DNA from 2 places in the Dyadobacter sandarakinus genome. Region 1 is predicted to be linked to the other one. Evidence: riboswitches for the same ligand, from Rfam matches in the RefSeq annotation. Region 1 holds a riboswitch; the other holds the start of a gene.

The links. Region 1 has a riboswitch for S-adenosylmethionine ahead of HWI92_RS08725 (hypothetical protein). Riboswitches for the same ligand answer to the same signal wherever they lie in the genome.
Region 2: another riboswitch for S-adenosylmethionine. It lies ahead of HWI92_RS24280 (homoserine O-acetyltransferase family protein); the one in region 1 lies ahead of HWI92_RS08725 (hypothetical protein).

Annotation. Positions count from the first base shown of each region.
Region 1 covers NZ_CP056775.1:2,180,430-2,188,031, forward strand. Annotated here, with positions in the region: gene HWI92_RS08710 (glycoside hydrolase family 26 protein) at 1-214, opposite strand, end outside; gene HWI92_RS08715 (Lrp/AsnC family transcriptional regulator) at 405-884, shown strand; gene HWI92_RS08720 (EamA family transporter) at 887-1,837, shown strand; gene HWI92_RS08725 (hypothetical protein) at 1,879-2,121, opposite strand; SAM riboswitch class I at 2,216-2,310, opposite strand; gene HWI92_RS08730 (sulfatase) at 2,616-4,043, opposite strand; gene HWI92_RS08735 (arylsulfatase) at 4,107-5,714, opposite strand; gene HWI92_RS08740 (hypothetical protein) at 5,947-6,870, opposite strand; gene HWI92_RS08745 (ThuA domain-containing protein) at 7,170-7,602, opposite strand, start outside.
Region 2 covers NZ_CP056775.1:5,852,920-5,860,521, forward strand. Annotated here, with positions in the region: gene HWI92_RS24260 (DMT family transporter) at 1-72, shown strand, start outside; gene HWI92_RS24265 (PhzF family protein) at 73-861, opposite strand; gene treA (alpha,alpha-trehalase TreA) at 988-2,538, opposite strand; gene HWI92_RS24275 (M20/M25/M40 family metallo-hydrolase) at 2,570-3,508, opposite strand; SAM riboswitch class I at 3,643-3,750, shown strand; gene HWI92_RS24280 (homoserine O-acetyltransferase family protein) at 3,913-4,965, shown strand; gene HWI92_RS24285 (glycerophosphodiester phosphodiesterase) at 5,005-5,775, opposite strand; gene mobA (molybdenum cofactor guanylyltransferase) at 5,947-6,543, opposite strand; gene HWI92_RS24295 (hypothetical protein) at 6,631-7,602, shown strand, end outside.

The DNA.
Region 1 (7,602 bases):
ACCCTGTAACCGATTTTACATCCGAGCGGTCGTGCTCGCCCGACCAGCCGTGCCCATATTCGGTAGCATGCTGGTGGCCAAACAGTACGCCTGTACGTGCGAGCGCACCCAGGTTCCTGTACAGGTTCCGGGTCTGAAGGGTGGCTTTTTTGTCGATTTGTCCCAGGACATTACCCGAAAGGATCAGCAGGAGCAGCAGTAAATGATTTTTCATCGGATCAGAAAAACGTTGACAAACTGAGTTGTTCCCAAATAAATGAAGTTATGGGCGTTTTTTTCTATAAACAGAAAAAGAAAACCTCAGAGAGATCGCCCGGCGCCTGAGCAAAATCAAATGAATGAATAAAATTCAGAGATTTACTTAACGGACTGCATATTATTCGGGATATCGCTTACTTTGCAGAATGATAAGCGGAACTGATATTTTTCTGGATAAAACAGACCTGGCAATCCTGAGACTCATGCAGGCGAATGCACGCATTACTAATGCCGACCTCGCCCGTGAGCTTGATATGGCACCGTCGGCTGTGCTGGAACGTGTCAAAAAGCTGGAACAGCGCGATGTAATCCTGCAATATACGGCCCGCCTCAACCCCGCAGCGGTCAACCAGAAACTGCTCGCATTCATTTCTATCAAATCGTCGGAGGGAATGGGGAGCAACCACACTGCCCTGGAACTTGCCAAAGTGCCTGAGGTACAGGAAGTGCATCATATTGCAGGGGAAGACTGCTACCTTGTAAAAGTACGCACTGCCGACTCTGCCTCACTGATGGCATTGATGCGGATGACACTTTCCCGTATCCCCAATATCATATCTACCCGTACCACGATCGTGCTGGAAACCGTGAAAGAAGAACAACAATTAGTCATACCGGAAAAATAAAGATGATGCAGACACCAGGCAAAGCTCCTTCGTCCCTGTTAGTTGTGCTGGCATTTGCCACCGTTTACATTGTTTGGGGATCCACCTACTTTTTCATTCAGCGTGCGCTTGCCGGCATGCCGCCCTTTTTCCTTGGCAGTTTCCGGTTTATGGTAGCCGGAATGATCATGATGACGTGGAGCCTGCTGCAAAAGGAAAAACTGTTTGACTGGGCTGCAATGAAGCCTGCAATCATCACGGGTTTGCTTTTACTATTTGTGGGGAATGGGGTTGTGATCTGGGTCGAACAGTTCCTGCCAAGTGCAATGGTGGCAATTATGGTTTCGTCCGCTCCGATCTGGTTTGTAGTGCTCGACAAGCCGAAATGGTCTGAGAACCTGAACAATAAAACCTCCATCTTCGGGCTGCTGATCGGGTTTGCGGGTGTGATCCTGCTTTTCAGTGAAAAGATCATGATCTCCATGTCTTCGCTCAACAGTTCCCGCGACCTGTTTGCATTGGGGCTGGTGGTACTTGGCTCAATGTCCTGGGCGGGCGGTTCGCTGTATTCCAAATACAATGCGGTGTCGCCCTCGGCAACCGTAAATTCTACCTGGCAGATGCTGACTGCCGGGATCGCATTTATGCCCGGTGTCATTTTTTCCGGAGAGCTGAGTAGCCTGGACCTAGGGAAAATTCCTGCCGATGTATGGCTTGCGACTGCCTACCTGGTCACATTCGGATCCATTGCAGGATTAAGTGCCTACGTGTGGCTGCTCAAAGTACAGCCTGCTACCAAAGTGAGTACCTATGCGTATGTAAACCCGGTTGTAGCGGTAATGCTGGGTATTTTCTTTGCAAAAGAATCCATATCACGGATCCAGATCATCGGACTGATGATCATTCTTGGAAGCGTGCTCCTTATTAATCTACACAAATACAGAAAGCCCAAAACACTTACACCCGTGGTGTAGATCGTGCATGCCCGGCACCCGAAGCGCCGGGCTGCGCCTGCTTAGTACCTGGTTACTTTTTCAACCCGGGAAATATCCTGGTTGCGTTTGATAAGCCTGACAATCTGATCGAAGTCGAGGATGTTAGCCACCTCCACGGATATCGTACCGACAAAGTCTCGGCCTTTGCTGATGAGGTTGAGGTGCTGGATTTTGGCACCGTTTACAGACTCTACTGTGGTGGTAATGTTGTAAAGGCTCAAACCATTTCTGTAAATGACCCTGAGCAAAAAAATGTCCTTCATACGCGTTGTTTGTTAATGGCTAAAAATAAAACAGCTACTCCCTTGCGGGTCACATCATGCGCACTCCTTGGTTACTCCGGTGGTTGGATGTTGAGATTTATCCATAGAATTAGGTTGGGGCACCTTATCAGGTTTACAGGTTGCCAGAAGATCGTAGAGCCTAACCTCTCCCTTCGTTCTTGATAAATCTAGTAATTCGATAGACAAAGATGATATATTGAACTGAAATTTACAAGTTTGCGTAAAAAAAAATTGAAGTGTCTGGAAGATAGCCGAGAAAAATCCCCAGGAGCGTAAGTACAGCCTGATTATGAGCGGGAACAATGAATATGCCCCTTACGGGTTGCATGAACGCAATGCATTCTCCCATAAGCAGCTGCACACCGGCATGCACCCTGGTTACAGGTGCAATACCGGTGTGCATTCCTCAATTCCAGCCAGTCATGGCAGCAAAGGTGCCATCGTTTTTCATCCGGCTGAACCGGCCAAACCAATCACTGTGCGGTGAGGGGATACCCTTTTTTCAGCAGGCCAGCCAGTTCTTTGAGCGTAGCTGTGTACTTGTCACTTTTGTACAGATTGGTAAATTCGTCGGGGTCGCTGCCGTGATCGTATAGTTCGATGCCGGCGCGGCCTTCATCCCACTCGGTGTAGCGATAGTGCTCCGTACGCACGCTGCGACCGAAAATATTGCCGCGCCGCACCTGCGTGTAGGCAGGCTTGTCCCAGGCTGCAGCCGGGTTTTTCAGTAATGGGGTAAGGCTGTAACCCTGCAGTTTTTGTCCCGGATCAAGCCCGCAAAGCTCTGAGAGTGTGGGGTAAATGTCAAGCAACTCCACGGTCCGCGACGAAGATTTTCCCCTGGTACCACCCGGTACTGAGAAGATCAGCGGAACCCGGGCCGAATTTTCAAAAAGGCTCTGCTTCATCCACTGTCCGTGCTGGCCTACGTTGTAGCCGTGGTCACTCCAGAGGACAATAATTGTCTTGTCTGTCAGTTTGAGCCTGTCGAGCTCGTCGAGCACCCGCCCTACCTGCGCGTCCATAAAGGTGATCGTGGCATAATATGCGTGCAGCGCCTCTTTCCGCTGGTCAACCGATAATCCCCAATTCGCAGGCTTGGTAAAAAGCGCAGCTTCGGGAATGTCGTCCAGGTCGCCCTCCTTTTCAGGTGCAAGCGGCACTTTGCTTTCTTCGTACATATCAAAATACTTTTTGGGCGCTACATACGGCGAGTGCGGCCGGTAAAATCCCACTGCCAGGAAAAACGGTTCATCCTTCTTTTCATTCAGGATCCGGATGGCTTCGCTGGCCACCTTTCCGTCGGTTTGCTCCTCATCCGTACCTTCGGTAGCCCGCCATGCCAGCGCACTGCCCAGCCCGCGATCGGGTGTCAGGTTTTTAATCAATGCTTCTTCATCCTTGTCGCGGCCGCGCGGATTTACACGGCGGTGCCACGAAAGGGTATCATCCAGCCCATCCGTACCGATCTGTCCCGGAACACCATAGTGGTATATTTTACCAACCCTTGCACTGTAATAATTGTTGTTCTTAAACAATTGCGGCAGCGTCACAATGTCGGGCAGGTTCTGCCGGAAGTGGGTCTGCAGTTCGTAAATGCGCGTAACATCCGGCCGTTGGCCCGTAAGCAGGGAAGAGCGGCTCGGACTGCAAAGCGGAAACTGCGTATAAGCCTTGTCGAACCTGACCCCGCGTCTGGCCAGCCGGTCTATATTGGGCGACTTGACGAATGTATTACCGTAACATCCCAGGTCGTTGTTTAGATCGTCCACGGCAATAAACAACACATTGTACTGCTGCTTTGCCTTTTTAGGACCGTCTCCGGCGTAGCTTTCAGGAGCCGGGCATTGCGCCAGCAAAAGGGCCAGTGCCCCGGCAAGGGCGTATTTTCTCTTCATCATTACAGTTGATTAACCATTGTTCCTTTTCATAAAACAACTAACCTGATCGTGCCTGGAAGGTTTTCATTTTCCGGCTTTGGCCTTTTCATAGTCGTAAAACCACTTGAACGTTTTATCATAATCCTCTGCTCCTACCCGCTTGTACCACGACTCGTACTGCTCCACCATTTTTTTTGCTATTGCAGGTTGTTTGTCAAACTGGTCATTGAGCTCGGTGCGGTCTTTTTCAATGTCATAAAGCTGCCATTTTTCGGTTTTCTCGGCTACCAGCTTCCATTTGCCATCCAGGATCGCGCGGTTGTTTTCGTGCTCCCAGAAAATGGGAGCTTTGCGGGTGATCGGCTTACCGGTGAATGCAGGTTTCAGGCTCGCGCCTTCGAGCGGCTGAATGTTGTTTCCGTCGAAAGTTTCCGGGTATTTTGCACCGCCCAGGTCTACCAGCGTAGCCATGATATCAACAATATGCGCAGGCTCTTTTTCGAACTTTCCATTCCGTGCCGCAGGAATTCCGTTGGGCCATAAAACGATGCCCGGAGAGGAAATACCGCCCTCGTGCGTGTGGTGCTTGTAAGCCCAGAAAGGCGTGCAGGCGGCCTCAGCCCATCCCTGTCCCAGAAACACATTTGATTTTGCATCGCCCGGTTTGTCGCCGTCGTACTTTCCCTCAATCCCGGGCTCGGCATTGCCGCCATTGTCCGATACAAACAGGATGACCGTGTCGTCAAACACACCCCTTTTTTTGAGACCGGCAACCAGGTCACCTATGCTTTTATCCAGGCGATAGATGACTGCTGCATAAATAGCCATCATATCATCATACTGCTTTTTCTCAGCATCGCTCAGACTTTCCCACCGGGGAATATTCGGGTTTCTGGGCGGAAGTTTCCAGGATGGATCAATCAAACCCAGTTTCAGCTGCTTCTGGTAGCGCTCCTGCCGCAGTTGCTCGTAACCTTTCAGGTATTTGCCCCTGAATCTTGCAATATCTTCCTCCGGTGCCTGCAATGGAAAATGGGGTGCATTGTGGGCCAGATAGAGCATAAACGGCTTTTTCTCGGTCACTGCCTCGTCAATGAAACGCAGCCCGAAATCTGTCCAGAGATCCGTCGTGTACCAGTCTTTTGGCACCTTATCGTAGTTGGTCGTCACTTCCTCACCATTCAGAAAAAGCTTGGCATTCTGACCTTCGGCATAGTAAAAACCACCAGCAGGTGCATTCAGCGAGCGTTTGAAGCCGCGGTTCCACGGGTACACGCCATGTTGGTGACCAACGTGCCACTTGCCCGTCATCGCTGTAAAGTATCCGGCACCATTCATCACTTCCGCAATTGTCACCACATGGTGGTTCAATTGTCCGCGGTAGCTTGGGTGGTCGGCACCTTTATCGTCCATCATGTGCCCGATCCCGGCCTGGTGGGCATATACACCCGTGAGCAGGGTCGCCCGGGTGGGGCAGCACCGGGCGGTATTGTAGAAGTTTGTAAAACGTACTCCGCCTTTGGCCAGCGCGTCCAGATTGGGAGTTGGTATTTCGCTCCCATAACAACCGAGATCTGCATAGCCGAGGTCGTCGGCAAGGATCACAATGATATTGGGTTTCTTCTGGGCCAGCGCCGGGGTGAGTGCCGGCAGGAAGAGGAAGAATGCAAGTCTGAGGTAATTTGTAATCATTTTTTGTCGGATTTAGTCTCGTCACTTGGTTAGTGTAGCTTGGGGACAGCCTGGTACCGGCAGGTTCGTCCGCAATGGTGCGTGCGGATGCATGGGGGTTTTGTTTTTGCAGGCTGCAAAGGCTTTTTAACGTGGTATCTGCAGATAACAGACTTGCAATAACCCGCGTGGAATGGCATGGCGGAAGTTACCGCCATGACATATACGCCAGGAAATAATCAGGATTTGCGTCTTATTTAACCGCAGCAAACTTTTCAAGCTTTTGCTTTTCGTCTGCGAGGCGTTTGGGCTCACCTTTCAGGTAGCCAAACTGGTGAAGGTCCTTATCGGCATGGTCTGCCACCCAAAGCAGAAACTTCTTAGCCTCAGGATTGGAGTTTTGTTTTGCAATAGAAAAATGAAGGTACTCGACCGGCACGTTCCTGATCTTGTCAGCTTCTACTGCGGCAATTACCTGATCCAGGTTATCCAGTGCTTTTTCTTCTTTCGATACCCGGCCGTTTCCATCCAGGTCAACCGGTATAATGGTCAGCCCCTCCACCGGCCGGCGGGTTTGCAGGTCGTAAGCCAGGCCGGGTGTGGTATAGCTTACGCCGGTTTCATCTTTTAAAAGTGCCTTAATCAGGTGCTCATCGGCTCCTGCAATGGTTTTTCCTTTGATGTTCTGCTGCACATACCCGAAGTAGCGTGCAAACGTCAGCGGGGCACCGGCCTTTTGCAAACGCGTATAGATCGTGTAGTTGGATGGCAGTGTTTTATCTTTCTCAGCATAAATGTCGTGAAAGTAAATTTGCTTGTAAGTCTTCTCATTCAGCCCTTTATCCGCATATTCCTTGGCAAACTCCGACTTGGCATTGGCGATCGGCAGCAGGGCGTACCTGCCCACGGAGATGTACTCGCGGGTTTCCCTGACTTCCTTTTCCTGCTCATAGGCTTCAATCAGCAGGTCGTATTTTGCAGGGTCGGTGATGGTTCGCGTTTCAATGCGCAGGTTGGCCTGCGGATTTTCAGCCTTATAATCCCTGATCCACTTTTCAACCAGCGGATAGGCGAAGCGAACGCCGGTGATCACTACTTCATTGGGTGATTCCTGGGCAAATGTCTGGTTAAAAACAAGCAGCGCCGCAGCCGCAAGTATTGCTTTTACACTTTTCATGATGTTGTTTTAGCTATGAATGATAAGGCCGGAGTGAGGCCGGTTAGAGGTAATAAATTCAGGCAGGACTTCCGTCAGAAACAACAACTGGCCGGACTCAGGGATGAAAAAGAAGCGACCACCATAGTTGCACCAATGCAGTTCGAAGAATAAGTATTCATCGTTATCATTATTAAAACGGTTATGAAAATGATTATTTCTGCTGGTGGTTAACAGATATAATCTACTAGTTTGATAGACAAAGTAAGTTTAAAGAAATTGGAATTGCAACCCGGAACAGCAAAAAATACCCAATGCTTTTACCTCAGCTGCTTGGTCAATGCATTCAATTCATCTTCTGTGGGCGTTGCGGAAGGAATGCCGGCGGGCGGAACATCCATACCGGCTGTCCAGACGATGGCATTCAATACGAGCCGGCGATAGTTATCGTTCCCCCAGTTTTTATGAAAATGCCCGCCTGTAAACCCAAATCCCCTTCCCCGCCCCGGCCGGTCAAATGCCCATGCCAGTGTTTGCGGTTTTTTATCTTCGAGGACATCCTTTCTCACCCCTGCATTGTTGGAATGTGTCCCGTCCGGGCGGTTCAATGTTTCGGCTGGCGGCACGGCAGCCAGCACCGGGGTTATGCCACTTTTAGAAGTAGGAAAACGAAGATGATAGTACCATTCATCCTGTATGGAAAATGGCTGAACACCCCGGGTAACCGGATGATCGGGCAAGGTTTTGAACTCC
Region 2 (7,602 bases), 2.4 Mb from region 1:
CTTGGCACCCTGCTGGTGATCGGCGGCTTGTATGCAGGCCAGCGTACCCGGCTTGCTGGCAAAAAATCCTGATCAGTCGACCAGGATTTCGCCTTCAAGATAAAGTTTGGCTTGTCCCCCGATGTACACGCGGTCGCCATCGAGCTCACATTTCAGAAAGCCGCCGCGCTTGGAAAGTTGTTTGGCGGTAAGGCGGTTTTTAGAAAGACGTTCGGCCCAGTACGGGATGAGCGTCGTATGCGCCGAGCCTGTCACAGGATCTTCGTCAATGCCTGACTGCGGTGCAAAGAATCTTGAAACAAAATCCACGTCATTACCGGGCGCGGTCACAATAATACCCCGGGCGGGGATGGTTGACAAGATGATGATGTCCAGATCGAGGTCAAGTACTTCCTGCTCAGAGTCAAGTACAACCAAGTAGTCGGATCTGCCTTTGTACACTTCCAGCATCGTCACGGAATGGATACTTTCCACCAATGCGGGTGGCGGTACTGCTACCTGAAACTGGTCGACTGGAAAGTTCAGCGTGAGCCAGTTGTCCATGCAATCAACAATGAGCTCACCGCTGCGCGACTCGAAGCGGATGCGCTGACCATCGTATTTCTTTATATTAAAAATCACGTAGGCAGCTGCCAGCGTGGCATGTCCGCAAAGGTCTACTTCTACCGTAGGTGTAAACCAGCGGATATGAAATCCATTTTCAGTTGGTACGTAAAAGCCGGTTTCGGCCAGGTTATTCTCAGCAGCAACTGCCAGCAGGGTAGCGTCGGGAAGCCATTCTTCAAGGGGAACAATGGCAGCAGGATTACCGCCGAAAAGTTTATCAGTGAAAGCATCAATCTGATATATGGAAAGTTTCATGGAGTGTTCGGTGGAATGATAATATACCAAGGTATTAAAAATATCTTCTACAAAAAGGAGTATTGTCTGGAATTTTTCAAGATCAGATTAGAAACTCATTAGCATATTATAAAATGCAGTGGGTGCTCACCGCTGGTGCCGCTTCATCCGCAGGTATACGCCATTGGTCCAGCCAAAACCTTCCTGGTTTTCGTACTCGCCGCCGCCGGCCAGCAGGTTGGTATCGGCCACGTCGTACTTTTCAAGCATTTTACCCGAGTGCTTGAATTCCTTGTCAATCAGGGAAAGCCAGTTCTCATTGAGCTGATTGGCAATGCGGTTGAAATTGTAATTTCTTAATCCCTGATACGCAATCCACTGGAGAGGAGCCCAGCCATTGGGCGAATCCCATTGTTGTCCCGATCGTACTTTGGTGGTCAGCAAACCGCCGGATTTCAGAAAGTTGAGCCGCACATAGCCGCGGATGTAGTGTGACTGATCCTTACGCGCAAGTTTGAAAAACAATGGAAAAAGGCCGGCCAGTGTCAGGGGCCGGGTAGATTGCTGCTTTACAAAGTCGTAGTCCATGAAAAACTTCCGCTCGTCGTTCCAGAAATATTCGTGGATAGCCACTACCCGTGCTTTTGCTTTTTCCTCAAATTCGAGGTGCATTTTACGGTTATCGCCCAGCAGGTATGCCTCTGCCAGTGTTTTTTCCAGGTGATACAATAGACAATTCAGGTCTACGGGCAGGATATCGGTTGTATGGATCGTAGAAAAATCATTTTCATCGCCAAACCACCTGCTGCTGAAGTCCCAGCCCGATTCGGCAGCTGCGCGGATGTGCCGGTACAGCTGGTCACGCGGAGTGCCGTATTTTTCAAAAGCTGCGTCCGCCAGCTCAACATCCTCCCGGTACGATTCGGGCCGGGGTGTCGCCCGGTCGTCCCAGTACCTGTTCAGAACCTTGCCGCCGGGTAGATGTACTACTCTCCGGTAGGCCGTAAAGTCCTTTTTTGCTGCTTCATCATCATTCATCCAATAGTTGTACTCCTTCTGAAGTTGCGGCAGGAAGCGCGTCAGTATCTTATTATCCTCCATTTCGGCGTAAAGACGCACCATCAGGGAGAAAAAAGGCGGCTGCGACCGGCTCAGGTAATAGGTCCGGTTGGCTGTAGGTACATAGCCAAAGCTGTTGATGAGGTAAGCAAAGTTTTCAACCATATGCCCGATCAGCTCCTTTTTGCCCGATTCGCGCAGCCCTAGCATGGTAAAGTAGCTGTCCCAGTAATATATTTCACGGAACCGTCCGCCGGGTACTACATAAGGATGGGGCAGGGGAATCAGCGAGCCGCCCCGCTCCTGGTAATCCGGCTGGCGGGTGAGTACGGGCCACAGCCTCTCGATGTGGTCGGAAACGGGCTTGGAAGTATCTGCATGGAATGTGGACACGTAATGTGCCGGCATCTGGAAATGTTTTTCAACAAACTGCGACAAATTGAACCCAGGTTCACTCTTCTCGTGATGGTACCTTTCTATAATCAGTACAGGATCATCGATCGGCAGGGAGTCGGCAAAAGTTTTGGAATCCTTGAATATTTTACTATTTTGCACATCCCTGAACAAACTTCCGTACAAATCTTCGGGTGAAACATGTGAATGACCGTAAGTAAAAGAGGGGGCGACAAAACCGAACAAAACCTGATTGTTTAAGGGTGAGACATCCGACTTACTTTACCTCACTAAAAGTGAGCCTGGGAAGCTTCATGGCATTTTCAATGATCGCGATCTCAATGTTCAGGATGGCAGCTTCCGCTTTGGAATCCACTTTGGCGGGATCGTCCGTCGGCTTATGATAGTCGTCGTGGCCGCCGGTATGGAAGAAAAGTACAGGAATGTTTTTGGTATAAAATGAACCGTGGTCAGAGCCGCCGCTGCCTGCCTTGTCTGTAAAGAATTTGGCATCACCTTTTACACCTTCAAAAACCGCCGGCCACTCGGAGGCAGTACCAAACCCGCCGATACCTACTCCGCGCGCAGGATCGTACCGGCCTATCATATCCATGTTGGACATAAAGTTGACCTGGTTCAGCGGGATAGTAGGATTGTTTACAAAGTAGCGCGAGCCTACCAGCCCCAGCTCTTCGGCCCCAAATGCAATGAACAGGAAATTGCAGCTTTCCTTCACACCATTTTCAGAAAAATACCTGGCGAGTTCCAGCAGTCCGGCCACTCCGGACGCATTGTCGTCGGCACCATTGTGGATCTGACCTTCGGGCTTCTCAGCTTTGGAACTTCCCTGCATGCCCATGCCCAGATGGTCAAAATGCGCTCCGATGATAATGGTATAGGGTGCCTGATTATCGAGAAAGCCAATAACGTTCCTGGTTTCACGTATGCTGTCGGGGACGACCACACGCCGGATTTTGGCGGTAAAAGGCTGATAGTATCCCGTGGTACCCCTGGGCGCCAGGCTGTATTTTTTGAATGCACGCGCGACGTATTCGGACGCTTTTTTATTTTCCCGGCTGCCGGTACCGCGTCCTTTCATCTTGTCGGACGCAAGCTTGTTGACGTGCTTGGCGATGCGTTCCGGATCGGGCCGGATACCTTGTGCAAAGAGCGGTGTTGTAAAGAAGGAAAGAAGGCAGATAAGAACAGTTTTCATAAAAAGCGGGTAACAAAACGCCAAAGATAAGCCCGCTGGAAGGCCTCACAAGAGAATTTCGGCATTTGTTTGTTTTTTCAGGCACCTGCCTTTAATATTGCAACATCAATCAATTCGCTTCACTGCCAGCAGTTGATTTATAAAGAAGAGGCGAGAGAATGGGCTCTACGAACCTCTGGCAACCTGCTACCACTGTGGAGAAAGGTGCTAATTCCCACCTAAGTTATTAGGAGATATAAATTCAATTCGTTTGAAATTACTTTTGGAAATTTCTGTAAGCCGAGTGGCTTTATATTCTCTTATACCCGTGAAATCCTGAATGGCACGGCTCATGGTTTATTTTTGTCCTGCGGGGCAATGGTAGGCTGGTATAAAAAACAATTTAACCACGTGCGCTGGCACCTATGCAACCGGAACAGAAAATCTTTAAATATCCCTACGCCTATGCCCTCGAAATGGGCGGGGAGCTGCCAGGCTTTGAACTTACTTATACTACTTACGGGTCGATCAATGAGGAAGGGACCAACGTTGTATGGATCTGCCACGCACTGACGGGCAGTGCCAATGCGACCGACTGGTGGGACGGGCTGGTGGGGGATGATAAATATTTCAATCCGCGGGAGCATTTTGTGGTTTGCGCCAATATACTAGGGTCGGCTTACGGCTCCACAGGCCCGCTGTCGGTGAATCCGAGAACGCATAAGCCTTACTACCGCGACTTTCCCACCGTAACGGTCCGTGACGTGGTTGGTACACTGGACCTGCTTCGCCAGGAGCTGGGTATCCGCAAAATTAATATGTGCATAGGCGGCTCGCTGGGCGGGCAGCAGGCATTGGAATGGGCGGTGGAAGTGCCCGACATTTTTGAAGAACTGATCCTGATTGCATCCAATGCATTGCACTCTCCCTGGGGTATTGCATTCAATGAGTCACAAAGAATGGCGATCGCGGCGGATCCTACTTTTAAGGAAGAAAAAGACGATGCGGGAAGCATGGGAATGCGGGCGGCGCGCTCCATTGCATTGCTTTCCTATCGTAATTATGATACCTATAATTTCACCCAGGCTCGCGACAATCCTGATCAGATTGATGATTTCAGGGCATCGTCGTACCAGCAGTACCAGGGTGATAAGTTTGTGAAGCGGTTCAATGCATTTTCGTACTGGATACTGTCCAAGATCATGGACTCCCACAATGTAGGACGTAATCGCGGAGGTATTGTACATGCACTCGGGCAGGTGAAGGCCAAAACGCTCGTGCTGGGTATCAAGTCGGATCTGCTTTTCCCGCTATCGGAGCAGCAGTTCCTGGCCCGCCACATTCCCGATGCCGTTTTTCAGGAAATAGACTCCCTGTATGGTCACGATGGATTTTTGATCGAATACAAGCAGCTCACACAGGTGATCCGCGCCTGGCGGGAAACAAACGGACAGCTTCAAACCGCAAAAATCGGGTAAGCCCCGATTTTTGCAACTGATCCTATATTCTCCCGAAATCTATTTTGTAATGCGGAGGAGCAGCTCGGGCTCGTTGGTAGTGATAAAATCCACATTCTTTTCGAGCAGCCATTTCATTGTTTCCTCGTCATTGACGGTCCATACATTCGTGGTCATTTTCTGGTCGTGCATGGCGCGGATGTAATCTTCATTTTTCTTGATCACGGTGTAGTGGTAATCAATACCATCCAGTCCGGCTGCCCTGATCTCCTCAGGCGTTTTGTCACCCATCAGGTACTCCACGTGAGCTTTCGGCGCCAGTTCCTTTACTTTTTTACAAACATCGAAGTCAAAAGCAATGTAGTCCGTAATGCCGGCTACTTTCAGGTCTTTCACCATTTTAACGCATTTGGCGGCAAGGGCCAGTGAACGTTCCTTGCTTATTTTGGAAGTTTTGATTTCCAGGATCAGACGTGTTTTCTTTTGTTTTGCACCGGCCTTCAGGTAAGCTTCCAGGGTAGGGAGCGGTTCGCCATTATCCAGTTTGATCTGCGACAGCTCAGCGGAGCCCGTCGTTTCAATATTGGTACCCTTAATGGAATGGTCATGCAAAACATACAATACCGAGTCGGCCGACATGTGTACGTCGAACTCGCTGCCATAGCACTTCATTTTGATTGCATGTTCCAGCGCAGCAATGGAGTTTTCGGTGGCGCCGGTATTTTTCCAGGCTCCCCGGTGGGCAATCACCTTGTTCTTATTTTGCGACATACCGTCAAAGGATGTAAGGCTGAATGCGGCCAGTGTCATGGCCAGGATCATTTTTTTCATTTGGTAATAAAAGTTTTAACTACTTCAATAAGGAACCAGCACGCGCAGTTTAACCCTGCCTGACTGATTTCCGGAGGCGAAAATTACAGCAACTTTGCGCCAGCAATGTTAGCATTGTATTAATTCTTCCGCTTTTCACCTGGGCACACATTGACAAAAACAGAGCAAGACTTATAATTCCGAATTTTGCTGCAAAAGCATTCTTGCATGCTCATATTCCTGCGGCGTGTCCACACTCGTCATAGTCAGCTCACTTTGAGGAGTGTACTGCTGCGTCTTGTAATTTTTCAGAAAAGACTGAAGACTGGTTTTTCCCTGATGAAAAGAGCTTTCCAGTAAAGGAATACTTGCTGCGGAGTACCAGCCAAGCAGCGGCTCGTACCAGCCTTCCCGATTAAAGTGTACAGCTGCGATACTTCCGGGATCAATGTGATGTAAAAAGCCGGTTAATGATGCCTCCGAAATGAACGGATAATCGCATCCAACAAGCAAAAAGTCACCGGTACCCAGCATTTTTCGGGCTGAAAGCAAGGCCGCTATGGGTCCGTTTCCGGCAAATTCAGGCGCGTCGGTTATCACACGAAAGCCGGGCAGGACGGATGGAGCCTGCATAGGATTGCACGACAGCCATACTTCGCTGCATATTGGGGCAAGAAGGTCATACAGGTGGTACCGCTGTGGTTTTTGGTGGTAAACGAGCAGACTTTTGTCCGTGCCCATGCGTGTGCTGAGGCCACCACAAACAACAATTCCGATCGGCTTGCGCATGATAGCGGGGTTTCTTATTGCTGGGGAAAATTCCGGTAAAGTGAACTTTACACGCAATTTGAGCGGAAAAATAGTAATTTGAATATTATGGAACAGGGTGATGTAAGAATACTGAAAAAGAAGCCAATTTATCCCGTCAGTGCTGAACTGCGCAAATACCTGCGTTTTTACCAGCGTGATGCCAGGCTCCCGGTAGGTTATCATGACCTGGTTAATTTCTATGAATCGTTTCCCCTGACTGATAAAAATGGAAAGGATACCCTTTGGGAAAGTCCGATGTACCCGCCGCTCGAAGTGGAGCGCCTGCACAACGGACTCAAGAAAGCGTATGCCATGCTGAAAGCTTCCGGCAACCTCAGGATTGTGGAGCACAAGTACATTGAACGCATTGATTACTGCAAGTTCGGGAACTCTAATCCGTTCAGGATCAAGATTGTAAACCGCCTGAATGATATTTACGATTACTTTTATGTAAAAAAAGCCGACGCCTCCCGCATTTACGGACTTGAACTTGAAGAGATTTTTTCACCCAATCAGGTGAACTACCTTGTGGATGGCGATTCGCTGATTGAGGAGCACATTGCAGGCATTCCGGGCGACGAATTTGCCAAATCGCGCCTGCGCCACACGGACTATAATCCGATACGGATCGCCAAGGAATTTGTCAAGTTTAATGAACGCTGCAAGATTACGCTCCTGGGCGATATGCGATCCTACAATTTTGTCATGCAAATCACGCCCGATTTTGACGATTTTCAGTTCCGGCTTCGCGCCATCGATTTTGACCAGCAGTTTTATGAAGGCAATGCAAGGGTGTATATGCCGCAGTTTTTCAAGGAAAACAAACCTTATGTAGAACTGGCGATGGAGTGTCTGACAGACAAAACCGTGCTGCAATACCAGCAGGAGGAACAATCGTCGATCATGTATCAGGCACGCAGTGACAAGCACCGGCTCAAAGAGTTGCGCGACGTTTCGATCAAGGATAATATTTCCACCACAGATAACATTCACCAGCTCCGTGATGGCCTGGCGGCTTACTATGCCGACCAGAATTAC